4 regions of the Ruegeria sp. BE1 genome follow, and region 3 is predicted to be linked to each of the others. Evidence: riboswitches for the same ligand, from Rfam matches in the RefSeq annotation. Region 3 holds a riboswitch; each other region holds the start of a gene.
What was found. Region 3 has a riboswitch for cobalamin ahead of ACR0J5_RS15920 (metal ABC transporter ATP-binding protein). Riboswitches for the same ligand answer to the same signal wherever they lie in the genome.

Region 1 (3,201 bases), on a different contig from region 3:
ATCGCCTCGATATTTGCCGGTCCGGGGGTCAGTTCCTCGTACCGCAGGCCGATCCAGCGTTCGTTCTTGACCGCGTCAGTCTGCGACATCACCGGATGTTCCTGCAGGAACTTGAACGTATCCGCCGCGCCATTGCCGGTCTGATAGTCCAGCAGCACCAGGAATTCCGGGTTCGCGGCGGCCACGGCCTCCCACGAGGTGCGGCCCCAGCTGGTGTCCATGTCATGGGTGACATTCTCACCACCCGCAGCTGCAATCATCGCGTCGGGGATGGCGAATTTGCCAGCGGTAAAGGGCGCATCTGCCGGGCCGTCCAGCAGGAAAACGCGGGGTTTGGCGACATCGGCGGTTTGCGATTGAATCGCGGCCAGTTCCTCTTTCCAGCCAGCGACCAGCGCCTCGGCCTTGTCTTCGACATGCATGACGGTGCCCAGACGCAGAACGTCGTCAAACAGCAGGTCCATGCTGGCCTCGGGGCGGTCCTTGTCCAGATGCACGCAGCTTTCCGTCAGGATCATGGTCTTGATGTCAAAGGGTGCAAGCGTGTCGGGGGTCACGTCACCGCCCGGCTTCATGCCGTAGTACCAACCGGCAAAGAACAGATCGGGCTCTACCGCGACCAGGTTTTCAACGGTCGGGTATTTCGGGGCCAGCTCAGGGATGTCACCGCGCAGAGTGTCAAACTCGGGGCTGGTTTTGTACCAGCCGGTGATGCCGGTCAGGCCCACGATCTTGTCCTGCAGACCCAGCGCAAAGGCCATGTCGGTCATGTTCATGTCATGCACGACCAGACGCTCGGGCTGGGTTTCAAAGACCAGCGGTTCGCCGCAATTGTCGACCGTGACCTCATGTGCCGAGGCACCGCCCGCAATGGCAGCCACCATAGCCGCAGACCAGAGATGTTTCATATAGAATAGTTCCTTGGGTTAAGTTGAAATGGGTGTTCTTCGGATATCCAGCGCCGGGATCATCCGGCCTTCGTGCTGAAAGCACAGGTAATCCACGCCAAACGTGTCGCGGACCTTATCTGCGGTCAGCACCTCGGCGACGGTTCCGAAACTAGTCAGGCGTGTGGATTTCATCAGCGCCACATGGGACGCAAATTCGGGGATCATGACCAGATCGTGGACGATCATCACCACCGTGATCCCCAGCTCGGCCACCAGCGACAGCATCCGTCCCTTGGCGTCCGGGTCCAGATGGTTGGTGGGTTCGTCCAGAAACAGCAGGGACGGATTCTGGGCCAGCGCGCGGGCGATATGCGCCCGCTGACGCTCACCCCCGGACAGTTGCGCCATGCGCTTGCCCGCCAGAGCGCCAAGATGGGTCAGGTCGAGTATCCGGTCCAGTTCAGCCGCGTGTTCAGCCGCAGACCGGTCGGCCCGGATCGGGATCTGGCCAAGGGCCACATAGTCGCGCAGTTCCAGCCGTCCGTCGGGGTATTCCTGCTGGCTGACAACGGCGATCATGCGGGCGCGTTCGGTGGCCGACATCTGTTTCAGGCTGCGCCCGCCGACGCGCACATCGCCCAGAACCAGATCAGCCGCACCGCATAGCAGGTTCAGCAGCGTTGTCTTGCCTGCCCCATTGGGCCCCGCAATGGCCAGAATTGCCCCTTTGTCCAATTCGAACGAGACGCCCTGAAGCAGGACATCCCCGTTCAGGGCGTAATACTCCAGGTCTTCAGCAACCAAAAAGGGAGGGTGAGTCATGGTCGCCCTCCAAACTCCAGTCGCGGCATGCGGGACAGCGTCTTGGTATAAAGCGCCCGAGGCCGGTCCGTTGCGCTGGTCCAGCCATCAACGCTTTGCTGGTATTGATGGGCAAAGGTGGCCAGCGCGTCGATGTCGCGCTGCGTGCGGATGTCGCCGAACAGGTATTGCGCCTTGCCCACCGCCTGAAACCCAACCGTTATTGGCCGGGCACAGCCTGCCATACAGTCCACGGTGCGCACCGCAAACCCCACAGGCAGCTTATCTGCAAGCGCTGTTTGAATGGCCTCTGCGCTCAGTTCACCTTTGCAGGTCGTGCAGATCAGAATGACATGATCAGATTTTTCCGACATCCTCAGGCCCGCCCGTCAACAGCGGCCACAGAGTGTATCGATCGTCGAAACACGCGCCAGTCGTGTCATCATAGCCTCCTTCCAGGACGCCCCGCCCCGGGTTGGTTGAACATATGATGGCAGGTCTCCTGACTTGCGGGTCGTGGCTTTGCCATCCTTCCCAGCCGCCGGGCCAGTGGATATTTGGCATTGCTCACCGCTTACAGTTGCGGGGGCAGTTACGGATTTGGTGCCAGATGGCAAACCGCACCGTATTCCCTTTCTCTTCCCCTTGCGGGGAACCATCGTCAGATGGACTGCCCCAGTTCCTGCGATGGGTCAATGATAAAGTTCTCAGTTTGACAGTTTCCGGAGTGGGCGGGCGCAGATAAACTCTGCGCGTGCCCGCGGAAAGAGGCTGGAATGATCCCGTCTGATCGGTACAGTCGGGACATGCGCAATTGGGTTCACATTCTGGCCTTGTTGGCCCTGGGCTGGTTCGGCACTGCGGCCGCATCGGGCCAGGTGTTGGATTGGTCTGAACTGCCAGATCCCGCTGCCCAGAATTACGAGGACCCGTTTCGCGCCCTCACGCCCGAACAGTTCGATGATGTCATCTTTGCCCTGCGCCTGCGGGGCAGGTTGCAACAGGGTGCAGGCAGCGACGAAGAGCGCCGGAAATGGCAGATGCTTTTAACAGAAACCGAGGCCGCCCTGACCGCCGATGAAATTGATGTGGATTGGCTGCTGGATCAGGTGCAGGCGGTCACGCAGCGCCGGGATCATGCAGGATCTGCGGGCAATCCCGATCTTGATGGCCAGACCGTCACGCTGATGGGGTTTGCCATCCCTGCGCCGCCGGATGCAGATGGGCAGAGTGTCGTCTATCTGGTGCCGCAAAGCGGGATGTGCAGTCATCTGCCCGCGCCGCTGCCCAATCAGATGATCCGGGTCCGGTTGAATGTCGACTGGACGCCCAGCCATGTCCATCAGCCCGTTCGGTTGACCGGAACGCTCAGCATTGATCCGTCCGCGCAAAACGTGATGGTTGTTGACGGGATCATGCCCATGCGCGCGACGTTCCTGCTGGAGTCCGATCACGTCGAAACCCTGACCGTGCAGGAGGAGCAGTTGAACTGGACCCAAAGCACCAAGGA
Region 2 (3,201 bases), on a different contig from region 3:
CCATGCACCGCATTCGGGGATGGTTTTCGCACCCATCACCGGCCCGGCATAAAGCCCGGCGGCCAATGCCATTTGCGCCAGCGCGGCCTGCGCTGCAACTTCGCCACCCGTGTCACACAGATGCGCCAGACGGCGCAGGGTTGAGACGGGCAGGGTGGAAAACTCATCCAATCGTGTATCTTCGCGCCCATCGGCGGGCAGGACGGCCAGAGCCAATCCCTTGGCCTGCGCCAGCGCCAGAACCTGCTGCAACCCGTAGGCCCAATAGGGCACCCCGCCGATCAGACGGATCAGGATGCCCTTTGCCCCCTCCAACGTCTGTTCGACATAGGTGTCAACGGACAGGGGATGTTTCAGCGCCGTCAGATTGGCCAGCCGCATTGTCGGCATGCGCCCTTCGGGCCCGCCACCGCGATGCCAGCCCGCCGCAAAAGCGCCAAGGTCGCTGTCCGAAAAGGACAGCACCACCAAATCCGCAGGGCTCTGGCCCAGATCGGTTGGGGTTTCGGTTTCCTCTAACCCGTGGCTTTCGCGAAAGACGACGTGCATGGCTTACTCGGCGGCCTCGGTCACGCCCACGAGGATATCGCGGATTTCAGCCTCTTTGATGTCGTCATGCTCGGCAATGACGACCAGACGCGAGCGACGCTCTTCGCCGGGTTCCCACGGGCGGTCATATTGGTGACGGACGCGCGCACCCACGGCCTGCACCAGCAGACGCATCGGTTTGCCCTGTACGGCGGCATAACCTTTGACGCGTAGGATGTTCTTCTCATTTGCCAGGCGTTCGATTTTCGCCACCAGATCGGCAGGATCGGTCTGTTCCGGCAGCTCGACAATGATGCTTTCGAAATCGTCATGTTCGTGATCGTGGTGGCCGTCATGATGCGACGGACGCGCGTCCATGTCATCCTCTGCCGCGGCCTCCAGACCCAACACGACGCGCACATCCACAGCGCCTTCGGCGACCTCGACGACAGGCAGGGGGCGCGGAGCCTCGGCTGCGATGATCTCTTTGGCTTTGGCCACGCCTTCGGGGCCAGCCAGATCAGGCTTGGTCAGCAGGATGATGTCGGCGCAGGAAATCTGATCTTCGAACACCTCGGACAGGGGTGTTTCGTGATCAATCGAGTCATCGGCCAGACGCTGGGCATCCACCGCCTCGACATTGGGCGCAAACCGACCGGCGGCGACGGCCTCGGCATCGGCCAGCGCGATCACGCCATCCACAGTGATCTTCGAGCGGATATCGGGCCAGTCGAACGCCTTCAGCAACGGCTTGGGCAGGGCGAGGCCAGAGGTTTCGATCAGGATGTGATCCGGGCGCGGCTCCAACGCCATAAGCGCCTCAATCGTGGGGATGAAATCATCGGCCACGGTGCAGCAGATGCAGCCATTTGCCAGTTCCATGATGTTCTCGGCCGGGCAATCCGGGATGGCGCAGGATTTCAGGGTGTCGCCATCCACACCCACATCGCCAAACTCGTTGACCACAACGGCCAGACGTTTGCCCTGCGGGTTCTGCATCAGGTGACGCACCAAGGTGGTTTTGCCCGAGCCCAAAAAGCCGGTGATCACAGTGACGGGAAGTTTTTCAAGAGTGCTCATTTCAGGGCTCCAATCGGGGGAATGCGGGCCGCACAGTTTTTGCGGAAATGTTCAGGGCGTTCGCGCCATTTGACCAGACCGTCCTCGGTCGCGAGATATTTGGTCACGCCTTCGATGATGGTCTCGACATGGTCGGTTTCATTGAGGTTCTCATAGACAAAGGTCCAGCGCGCAGGGCCACCGCGCAGCACGATTGAACACCCCTGATCGCAGTTCGACAGGCACTCGACCGGTTTCAGCTCGATCCCCTCGGGCAACTCGGCCTCTGCCAGCGCCTTGTGCAACAAGGTGCCGGGCCGTTGGGCGTCATCCTCAACCGGCAGGCCACGGCGACAGGTGGTGCAGACCAGCAGTTCGACTGGCGCGCTTTCGGTCACGTCTCTCATCCCCCCAAATCCTCTTCGCGGGGGACGGGGTTTCATGCGGGCCACGTCGGTACATGGACCCGACACCGGATCACCCCGTCCGGTTTCTAGTTCGGGCGCTGGCAGGTCTCCCGGCTTGCGGATGTCAGAGGATCACTCTGGCAGATGTCCCGCCTTCCCGGTCCTATTGGGCCAGTGGCTTTGGGCACCCTCTCCGGTCACGGTCGCGGGGGCGGCTGCGTTTGACGGATGACCCGCTGACGCATTCCCTTTTCATCTGCACATGCAGACACCAACGACAGCGACATGCGGCAGTGTTGGCCCGCTTGTCAAGCGAGTCGCGCCGATCCGCGGCAGGGCGGGTAAAAAGCGACCTGTCTGCGTCGCTGGGCGGCATGATCCCCGGTTGCCAACGTGCTGGCATGGAACCAGAACACAAGCGGGAGGGCGTGTCGCATGAAGGTAGGGTTTATCGGGCTGGGCAATGTCGGCGGCAAGCTGTCAGGTTCGCTGTTGCGCAACGGGATTGATCTGACGGTTCACGATCTCAATCCGGATTTGGTCGCAGCGTTTGTGGCAAAAGGGGCCATAGCGGCCGAGGGACCGGCCCAGCTGATGCGCGATTGCGAGGCGGTGATCACGTGCCTGCCTTCCCCGACCGCGTCAGACGCCGTGATGCAAGAGATGCTGCCCGAGGTCCGTCCGGGCAAAATCTGGATGGAGATGTCCACCACCGACGAGGCCGAGGTCAAGCGCCTTGGCGCCATGGTCATCAAGGCCGGTGGTGCGGCTGTCGATTGCCCTGTGTCAGGCGGATGCCACCGGGCGGCGACGGGTAATATCTCGATTTTCGCAGGCTGTGACCGCGATACCTTTGAGCGCATCCTGCCGTTCCTGACCACGATGGGCCGCCGGGTGCTGCATACCGGCGATTTGGGCACGGCCTCGGTTCTGAAAGTGATGACCAACTATCTGGCCACGGCCAACCTGATCACATGCTGCGAGGCGCTGGTGACGGCCAAAGCTGCGGGTATGGACCTGAACACGACCTACGAGGCCATCAAGATCTCGTCTGGCACGTCCTTTGTGCATGAGACCGAAAGCCAGGTCATCCTGAACGGCTCACGCGATATTTCGTTCACGATGGACCTTGTGAAAAAGGATATCGGCCTGTTTCAGGACGTCGCCGACCGGGCCGGGGTCCCGCTTGAGATCAACCCGGCGATGA
Region 3 (3,201 bases):
GCGTCGGCATCGGGGCCAACGATGGTTGTCACCGTGGCCAGATCGCCTACGACCTCTTCGACCATATCGCCCAGAATTGAAAAGCTGGCGACGATCTGGATGTCTTCGTCAGCAGCTGCAGCCGGAAATGCGGCCAGAGCAAAGGACGCCGAGGCAATACCGGCGTAGAGGGATTTAATAAGAGTCATTTTGCTCTCTCTTCCTGTTGAATTTGCGCAAGGGGGACGCTCTTTGAAACGGACGATTTGCGCAGCCGTCCGCCAAACCCAAGGGGGCCGAAAATGGCCGAGATCAGAAAGAACACACCCGCCACCAGCACAATGGCCGGGCCCGAGGGCGTGTTTGGAAACAGGTAGGACAGGCTAAGCCCGATCCAGCAGCTGGACAGGGCAAAGACAAAGCCCAAAACCAGCTGCGCCGTGATTGTGCTGGCCCAATAGCGCGCCGCCGTTGCAGGCAGGATCATCAGACCGACAGCCATCAACGTACCCAGCGTCTTGAACGCGGCCAGCAGGTTCAAAACCAGCAGCAGCATGAAACCTTGATCCACCAGCCACGGCCAGCGTGTTTGGGTTTCGAAATAGACCGGGTCGCATGTGCTCACGATCAGCGGGCGCAGAAGAAAGGCAAACGCCACCAGCGTTACAGTCGCAACCCCGCCCACCAGCAACATCGAGGCATCGTCAATCCCAAGGATCGAGCCGAAGAGAAAGCTTTTCAGCGGCACCGCAGACCCGGCCGCCGACAAGATAAAGATCCCCACCGCCAACGCGATCAGATAGAGAGATGCAAGGCTGGCATCGCTGCGCAGGATGGTTCTGCGCGCCAGAAACGCGGTCAGAATGGCAACGCCTACGCCCGCAATCAGCCCACCGACCAATAGCGACATGACCGACAGGCCCGCCGTGACAAAGCCGATAACGATGCCGGGCGTAATCGCATGGGCCATCGCCTCACCCGCCAGCGACAAGCGGCGCAGAACAAGGAACGCCCCCACCGGCGCGACCGAGGCCGACAGAACCGTTGTCGCCACAAAAGCGCGGCGCATGAACGCAAAGCTCCACATTTCGGCGAAAAGATCAAACATATGCGCTCTCCGATGCGGGGGAGTTGTTGCGGAACATCCATGAGGCCTGGCTTTCCGACATATAGCCCTGTGCAACCAGCCGATGTGGGGTCAGCACTTCATTGACCGACCCGTGCGTTGCCTCTTGTCCGCCCAGCAACAGGGCATGGCTGCAATGATCCAGAACCGAGGACAGATCATGCACGACCAACACCACTGCACGGCCTTCGTCGCGCCAACGGCGGATGATCTTCAAAAGATGCTCCTCGGTGGATTGGTCGACGGCGGCAAAGGGTTCGTCCAGCAGGATCAACGGGGCGTCCTGCATGATGACCCGCGCAAACAGCGCTCGCTGCAATTGGCCACCCGACAGCATATGCAGGGGGCGGTCCGCGATATCGAGAACACCGGCCTCATCCAAGGCGGCGGTCATCCGATCCCGCGCCGCGCTGTCCAGTCCGGACCGAAATCCAAACCCGCGCCACGCACCCATCGCGGCCAGATCCCGCACGCGTATGGGAAACCGCCGGTCGAATTCGGTCATCTGCGCCAGATAGCCAATTTCGCGCGGGCGTCCCTGCGGCCAGTGCAGACTGCCGGAAAGAGGGTCCATCAGGCCCAGCATCATTTTGACAAACGTACTCTTGCCAGAGCCATTGGCGCCCAGCACCGCAAGGGTGGTTCCGGCCTCAATATCCATCGAGAGGCGGCGAAACAGCGTCAGATCACTATATCCAAGCGTCAGGTCGCGCAGTTGCAGAACAGTTGTCATCAGATCACCGCGTAGATCGATAGCCACAACAGCGCCGACAGTGCCAATGCACCCGCAACCTGCGCTATCACACTATATTCAGTCAGGCACCGGCCCCACTTGGTCATGGCGCGCCTGATCATTGATGCGCACTCCAAGCAACGGCGCGCATAGGAAGGTCCACAGGAAAGGCGTCTACCCCGTGTGTCCCACCATATGGGACAGGAGATTTTTGTACTGACATAGGCCTCGGCTCCTCCGATTGGTCGGGGGGCAAGCAAGGACACGTCTTTTTACGGCATGGACCGTTTGAAACACTGTCTACTCCCTCTGGGACACCCCGCCCAGCTACGTTAAAATCGGATGGCAGGTCTCCTGACTTGCGGGTCAACGCTGTCCCGATCCTTCCCAGGCTTTGGCCCAGTGGACGATCTCGGGTCGCTTACCGCCTACAGTTGCGGGGGCAGTTACGGATTTGGCATGAAAAGCGCCGCACCGTATTCCCTTTTATCCCGTCCCGCAGATCGCGGTCAGGGAACCATCACGGCGACAAAACACAAACGGGGTTGATTCGACAAGAGATCACACTAGGACTTCACCATTTTGTGGCTGGGGCACGTTTTGTGCGAAAAAGAAATTTATCGGACCTTCACCCTATATATTGACAAGAAGTGGCAACCAAACTCTATATACAGTTGCTTCGGTTCTTTCGATTCCTGTCGAAAGCTAAGAGGGAAACCGGTGAAAAACCGGCGCTGCCCCCGCAACTGTAAGCGGATCGTTCGGCTGGACACGCCACTGAAAGCGTGCTTTTGGGAAGGCCAGTCCGAACCACGATCCGCAAGCCAGGAGACCTGCCGGGCGCAAATGATAACCACGAACGGAGGGTTCGGGGGCGTGTTCTGGGGCATTTTCCCCGCAGCGTCCTCGACTTTGATTAAAGGACAGAGGACGACATGAGCATTACCGTATATTCCAAACCCGCCTGCGTACAATGCACCGCAACCACCCGCGCGCTGGATGCAAAGGGCGTCGCCTATGATGTGGTCGATCTGACTCAGGACGATAGCGCCATGACCCACGTGACCGAGCTGGGCTATCGTCAGGCCCCCGTTGTGGTCGCTGGCAGCGCACATTGGTCGGGCTTTCGCCCCGACATGATCGCCCAGCTGGCCTGATCCATGACCGCGCCGATCCCGGCGCTGGTCTATTTCTCATCGAAATCCGGAAACACCCACCGCTTTGTGACGCGGCTGGGGCTGACCTCTTTCCGCATTCCGACCGGGATGGACCCGCTGCCTGACCCCAAAGGCCCCTATGTTCTGATCTGCCCGACCTATGCCGATGGCGAGGGGCGCGGGGCGGTTCCGAAACAGGTGATCCG
Region 4 (3,201 bases), on a different contig from region 3:
TCGATGATCTCGCGGATGTCATTCACGCCGGTACGGCTGGCGGCGTCCATCTCCATCACGTCGACATGGCGGCCTTCCATTATGGCGGTGCAGTGTTCACACTGGCCGCAAGGCTCGGTCGTTGGGCCACCAGTACCATCGGGTCCGATGCAGTTCATGCCCTTGGCAATGATCCGGGCCGTCGTGGTTTTGCCGGTGCCGCGAATGCCGGTCATGATGAAGGCTTGCGCGATCCGATCCGCCTCGAACGCGTTTTTCAGGGTGCGCACCATGGCGTCCTGACCGACCAGATCGGCAAAGGTTTCCGGGCGGTATTTGCGGGCAAGAACCTGATAGGCGGGGCTGGGCGTGTCGGTCATGGGGGCTCTGTCGGATTCGGGTTCCGATGCAGCGTAGAGACCCCCGCCGCCCGCGTCCACCGCCGCAATGGGTGAAATTCGGTTTGCATCGCGCTTTGCGCATCGTAGAAGCGCATCTGAAAAAAGGGGCGCGCAGATGAGTCATTTTGCGATTCATGCAGTGAACGTGGGAAACGGGCTGCTTGCCCTGTCGCCTCTGCCGGGTCGGGCGGGGGGCTACGTGCGGGATTTCTCGGTCCTGCGGGAATGGCAGCCGCAGCTGGTGATTTCGATGACCACTGGTGCGGAGATGCAGCAGGCAGGCGCCTCTCGCCTTGGGGATGATCTTCGCGATGCGGGTATCCAATGGGCGCATTTGCCGGTTGCCGATTTTGGCACGCCGCCCTCTGATATTCAGGCCGTCTGGCCCGAGGTCAGCACCGCAGCGAAAGAGGTATTGGCCGGTGCGGGGCGGGTGCTGGTCCATTGTCGGGGCGGGTGCGGACGCTCGGGAATGGTCGTGCTACGCCTGATGGTCGAACTGGGCGAGTTGCCGGACGCGGCGCTGAAGCGCCTGCGCGCGGTTCGCCCTTGTGCGGTCGAAACCGAAGGTCAGATGGAATGGGCGGTGCAAGCCCATCGCGCCACCCCGGAAGGATAGATTAGAGAGCCACCCGCTGTTCCGGCCGGACCGCCGCCCCGGTTGCCAGTTTCGACACTTGCAGCATTGCGCAAGGAGGCGTCGGCAACATCTGAGCCGGGCGGGTGGTGAACTCTGGCCCGAACAGCATTTCTGCGTAGTCCTCCAGCGCGTCGATGGGGGCGTCAGCCTCGGCCCCGCCGAACATGAGGATTTGGTCTCTGTTCGCCCGATACCGAACAGCACATCCTTGCGGGCAATGGGCCAGCTCTGCGCTGCCTTCAAATTCGAAATCGTCGGATGTGGCCGGTATTGCGCTTTCCATGGCTTGCACGATGGCGCGGGCCATCTGCGCCAGGGCCGGGCAGGTCTTGCCGGTTTTCTGGCATAGGGTGGCTGAGAATTCGTGCGTCTTTGTCTTCCAGATCATACTGCGCCCTCCGCGCATTGAGCGGGGCAAAGATCAGGTGTGACAGCGAACTGACGACCTGCCCGGACACCCCGCCCGAGTTACAGTTGTGTTCGATGGCAGGTCTCCTGACTTGCGGGTCATCGCGTTGCCGACCTTCCCAGCCTTTCGGCCAGTGGTATTTTGGCATTGCTCACCGCTTACAGTTGCGGGGGCAGTCGCGGCCTTGGTTCATATCGGCATAGCCAATCAGAACCGCACCGTGTTCCCTTTTCATCCCGCCCCGAAGATCGGGGACGAGAACCATCGCGCAATCGCTAGCGGGTGCAGGTGACCCGAGTCAAGCGCGCAATTGACGCGACGAGGTGGACGCATGGTCATGTTGCGCCCCTGTTGACTTGGGTCGGGAAATCGGGCCGGTATAGAAAAGTGAACCGTCTGGTTCAGAATCGGGAGCCGCGCCATGCTGGACACCGCGCAGACTGTATCGACGCAGGACTTCGAATTCCCCTCGGGCACAGGCACGCTGTCCGCGCGTCTTTATGCGCCGGTGGCTGATCCTGAAGTTGCCGTTGTGATTCACGGTGCGACAGGTGTGCCGCGCGACTATTACCAGCACTTTGCCCGGTGGTTGGCGGCCGAACAGGGCATGGCTTGCATGACCTATGACTACAGCGATTTTGGCCATTCGCTGAAGGGGCCGTTAAAGGCATCCACGGTCACAATGGCGGATTGGGCTTTGATCGATATGCCTGCGGCGCGAACCGAGATGCGGAGACGGTTTCCCGAGGCTCAGCAGTGGAGCATCGGTCATTCCGTCGGTGGTATGTTGGGGCCTGTTCAGCCGGATATTGATCTGATCGACCGTATGATATGTGTCTGCTCCGGGCCTGTGACAGTGTCTGACCATCCTTGGCCTTACCGGGCGCTGGCTTTGTTGTTCTGGTACGGTCATGCGCCGCTTGCAGTAAAAGCGCTCGGCTATCTGCCGGGCAAAGCCTTGGGCTTTGGCGCTGATTTGCCTGCCAGCGTCTATTGGCAATGGCGCCGCTGGTGCACGGCGCCCCGCAATTACCTGCCCGAGATCGGCCAGACCCTGCCCGACGCGGGGTGGGCGCAATCGAGAACCCCGGTGGATTTGTACACGTTTGACGACGATGATGTCGTGCCGCCGAACGCGGTGTGGCGGCTGGCCGATCTGTACGGACCGCACGCGCGCCGCCATCTCTTGTCACCGGGGGATTTCGGTCTGACCAAAGTGGGCCATATCGGCGCGTTCGCCCGACGCAGCGCAGCCGTCTGGCCAAAGCTGATCGCATAGCGCGTATTATTCTTCTTGTGGGGATGAAGTGAGAGGTTGGACATCGACCCAAGCGGGGCTCGTTGTGGCTGCTTCCTTCCGGACCTGACCAGGTTGGCGAGGCGCTCGCCCGCGCCAACCTCTCAGGGCTTGATATAAGTAAGGAACCGGTGGAACGCAACCCGTCACAGGGCCAATCGGATTTGTAAAAAACCCTCGGCGTCTTCGCCCAGCACCTGCGGACGATAAGCATCCAGTTCTGAGATATGTTGCGTCGCTTTCGAGCCGGTTCGGATCAGTGCGGTGGCGCCGCCGGGTATCGGAGCAAACCGAAACGGCCGGGATACATGGTGCAAAGGGTCCTGTGGCAGGTTGCCTGCGATATAGGCCTGTAAGACCTCCTGCACTGACAGGATCGGAAGGGGGATTCGTTCTGCCCGCTCCAAATGCGGGAAGTGACCACCGCCATTGGCTCTGTAATTGTTCAGAGCAACCACAAAACGCTGATCAGGGC

Region 1: another riboswitch for cobalamin. It lies ahead of ACR0J5_RS10935 (DUF1636 family protein); the one in region 3 lies ahead of ACR0J5_RS15920 (metal ABC transporter ATP-binding protein).
Region 2: another riboswitch for cobalamin. It lies ahead of ACR0J5_RS08275 (DUF1636 family protein); the one in region 3 lies ahead of ACR0J5_RS15920 (metal ABC transporter ATP-binding protein).
Region 4: another riboswitch for cobalamin. It lies ahead of ACR0J5_RS12580 (hypothetical protein); the one in region 3 lies ahead of ACR0J5_RS15920 (metal ABC transporter ATP-binding protein).

What each region holds. Positions count from the first base shown of each region.
Region 1 is NZ_JBQFTY010000003.1:161,694-164,894, forward strand. Features, by position in the region: gene ACR0J5_RS10925 (ABC transporter substrate-binding protein) at 1-908, opposite strand, end outside; gene ACR0J5_RS10930 (ABC transporter ATP-binding protein) at 927-1,712, opposite strand; gene ACR0J5_RS10935 (DUF1636 family protein) at 1,709-2,065, opposite strand; cobalamin riboswitch at 2,167-2,366, opposite strand; gene ACR0J5_RS10940 (DUF3299 domain-containing protein) at 2,468-3,201, shown strand, end outside.
Region 2 is NZ_JBQFTY010000002.1:405,817-409,017, reverse strand. Features, by position in the region: gene cobN (cobaltochelatase subunit CobN) at 1-549, opposite strand, end outside; gene cobW (cobalamin biosynthesis protein CobW) at 553-1,608, opposite strand; gene ACR0J5_RS08275 (DUF1636 family protein) at 1,605-1,994, opposite strand; cobalamin riboswitch at 2,078-2,285, opposite strand; gene ACR0J5_RS08270 (NAD(P)-dependent oxidoreductase) at 2,430-3,201, shown strand, end outside.
Region 3 is NZ_JBQFTY010000005.1:222,026-225,226, forward strand. Features, by position in the region: gene ACR0J5_RS15910 (metal ABC transporter solute-binding protein, Zn/Mn family) at 1-188, opposite strand, end outside; gene ACR0J5_RS15915 (metal ABC transporter permease) at 185-1,087, opposite strand; gene ACR0J5_RS15920 (metal ABC transporter ATP-binding protein) at 1,080-1,838, opposite strand; cobalamin riboswitch at 2,166-2,375, opposite strand; cobalamin riboswitch at 2,502-2,694, shown strand; gene nrdH (glutaredoxin-like protein NrdH) at 2,774-2,995, shown strand; gene nrdI (class Ib ribonucleoside-diphosphate reductase assembly flavoprotein NrdI) at 3,011-3,201, shown strand, end outside.
Region 4 is NZ_JBQFTY010000003.1:485,676-488,876, forward strand. Features, by position in the region: gene ACR0J5_RS12570 (DNA polymerase III subunit gamma/tau) at 1-359, opposite strand, end outside; gene ACR0J5_RS12575 (dual specificity protein phosphatase family protein) at 427-999, shown strand; gene ACR0J5_RS12580 (hypothetical protein) at 1,001-1,408, opposite strand; cobalamin riboswitch at 1,489-1,710, opposite strand; gene ACR0J5_RS12585 (alpha/beta hydrolase family protein) at 1,851-2,708, shown strand; RNA gene ffs (signal recognition particle sRNA small type) at 2,735-2,833, opposite strand; gene ACR0J5_RS12595 (bifunctional 2',3'-cyclic-nucleotide 2'-phosphodiesterase/3'-nucleotidase) at 2,873-3,201, opposite strand, start outside.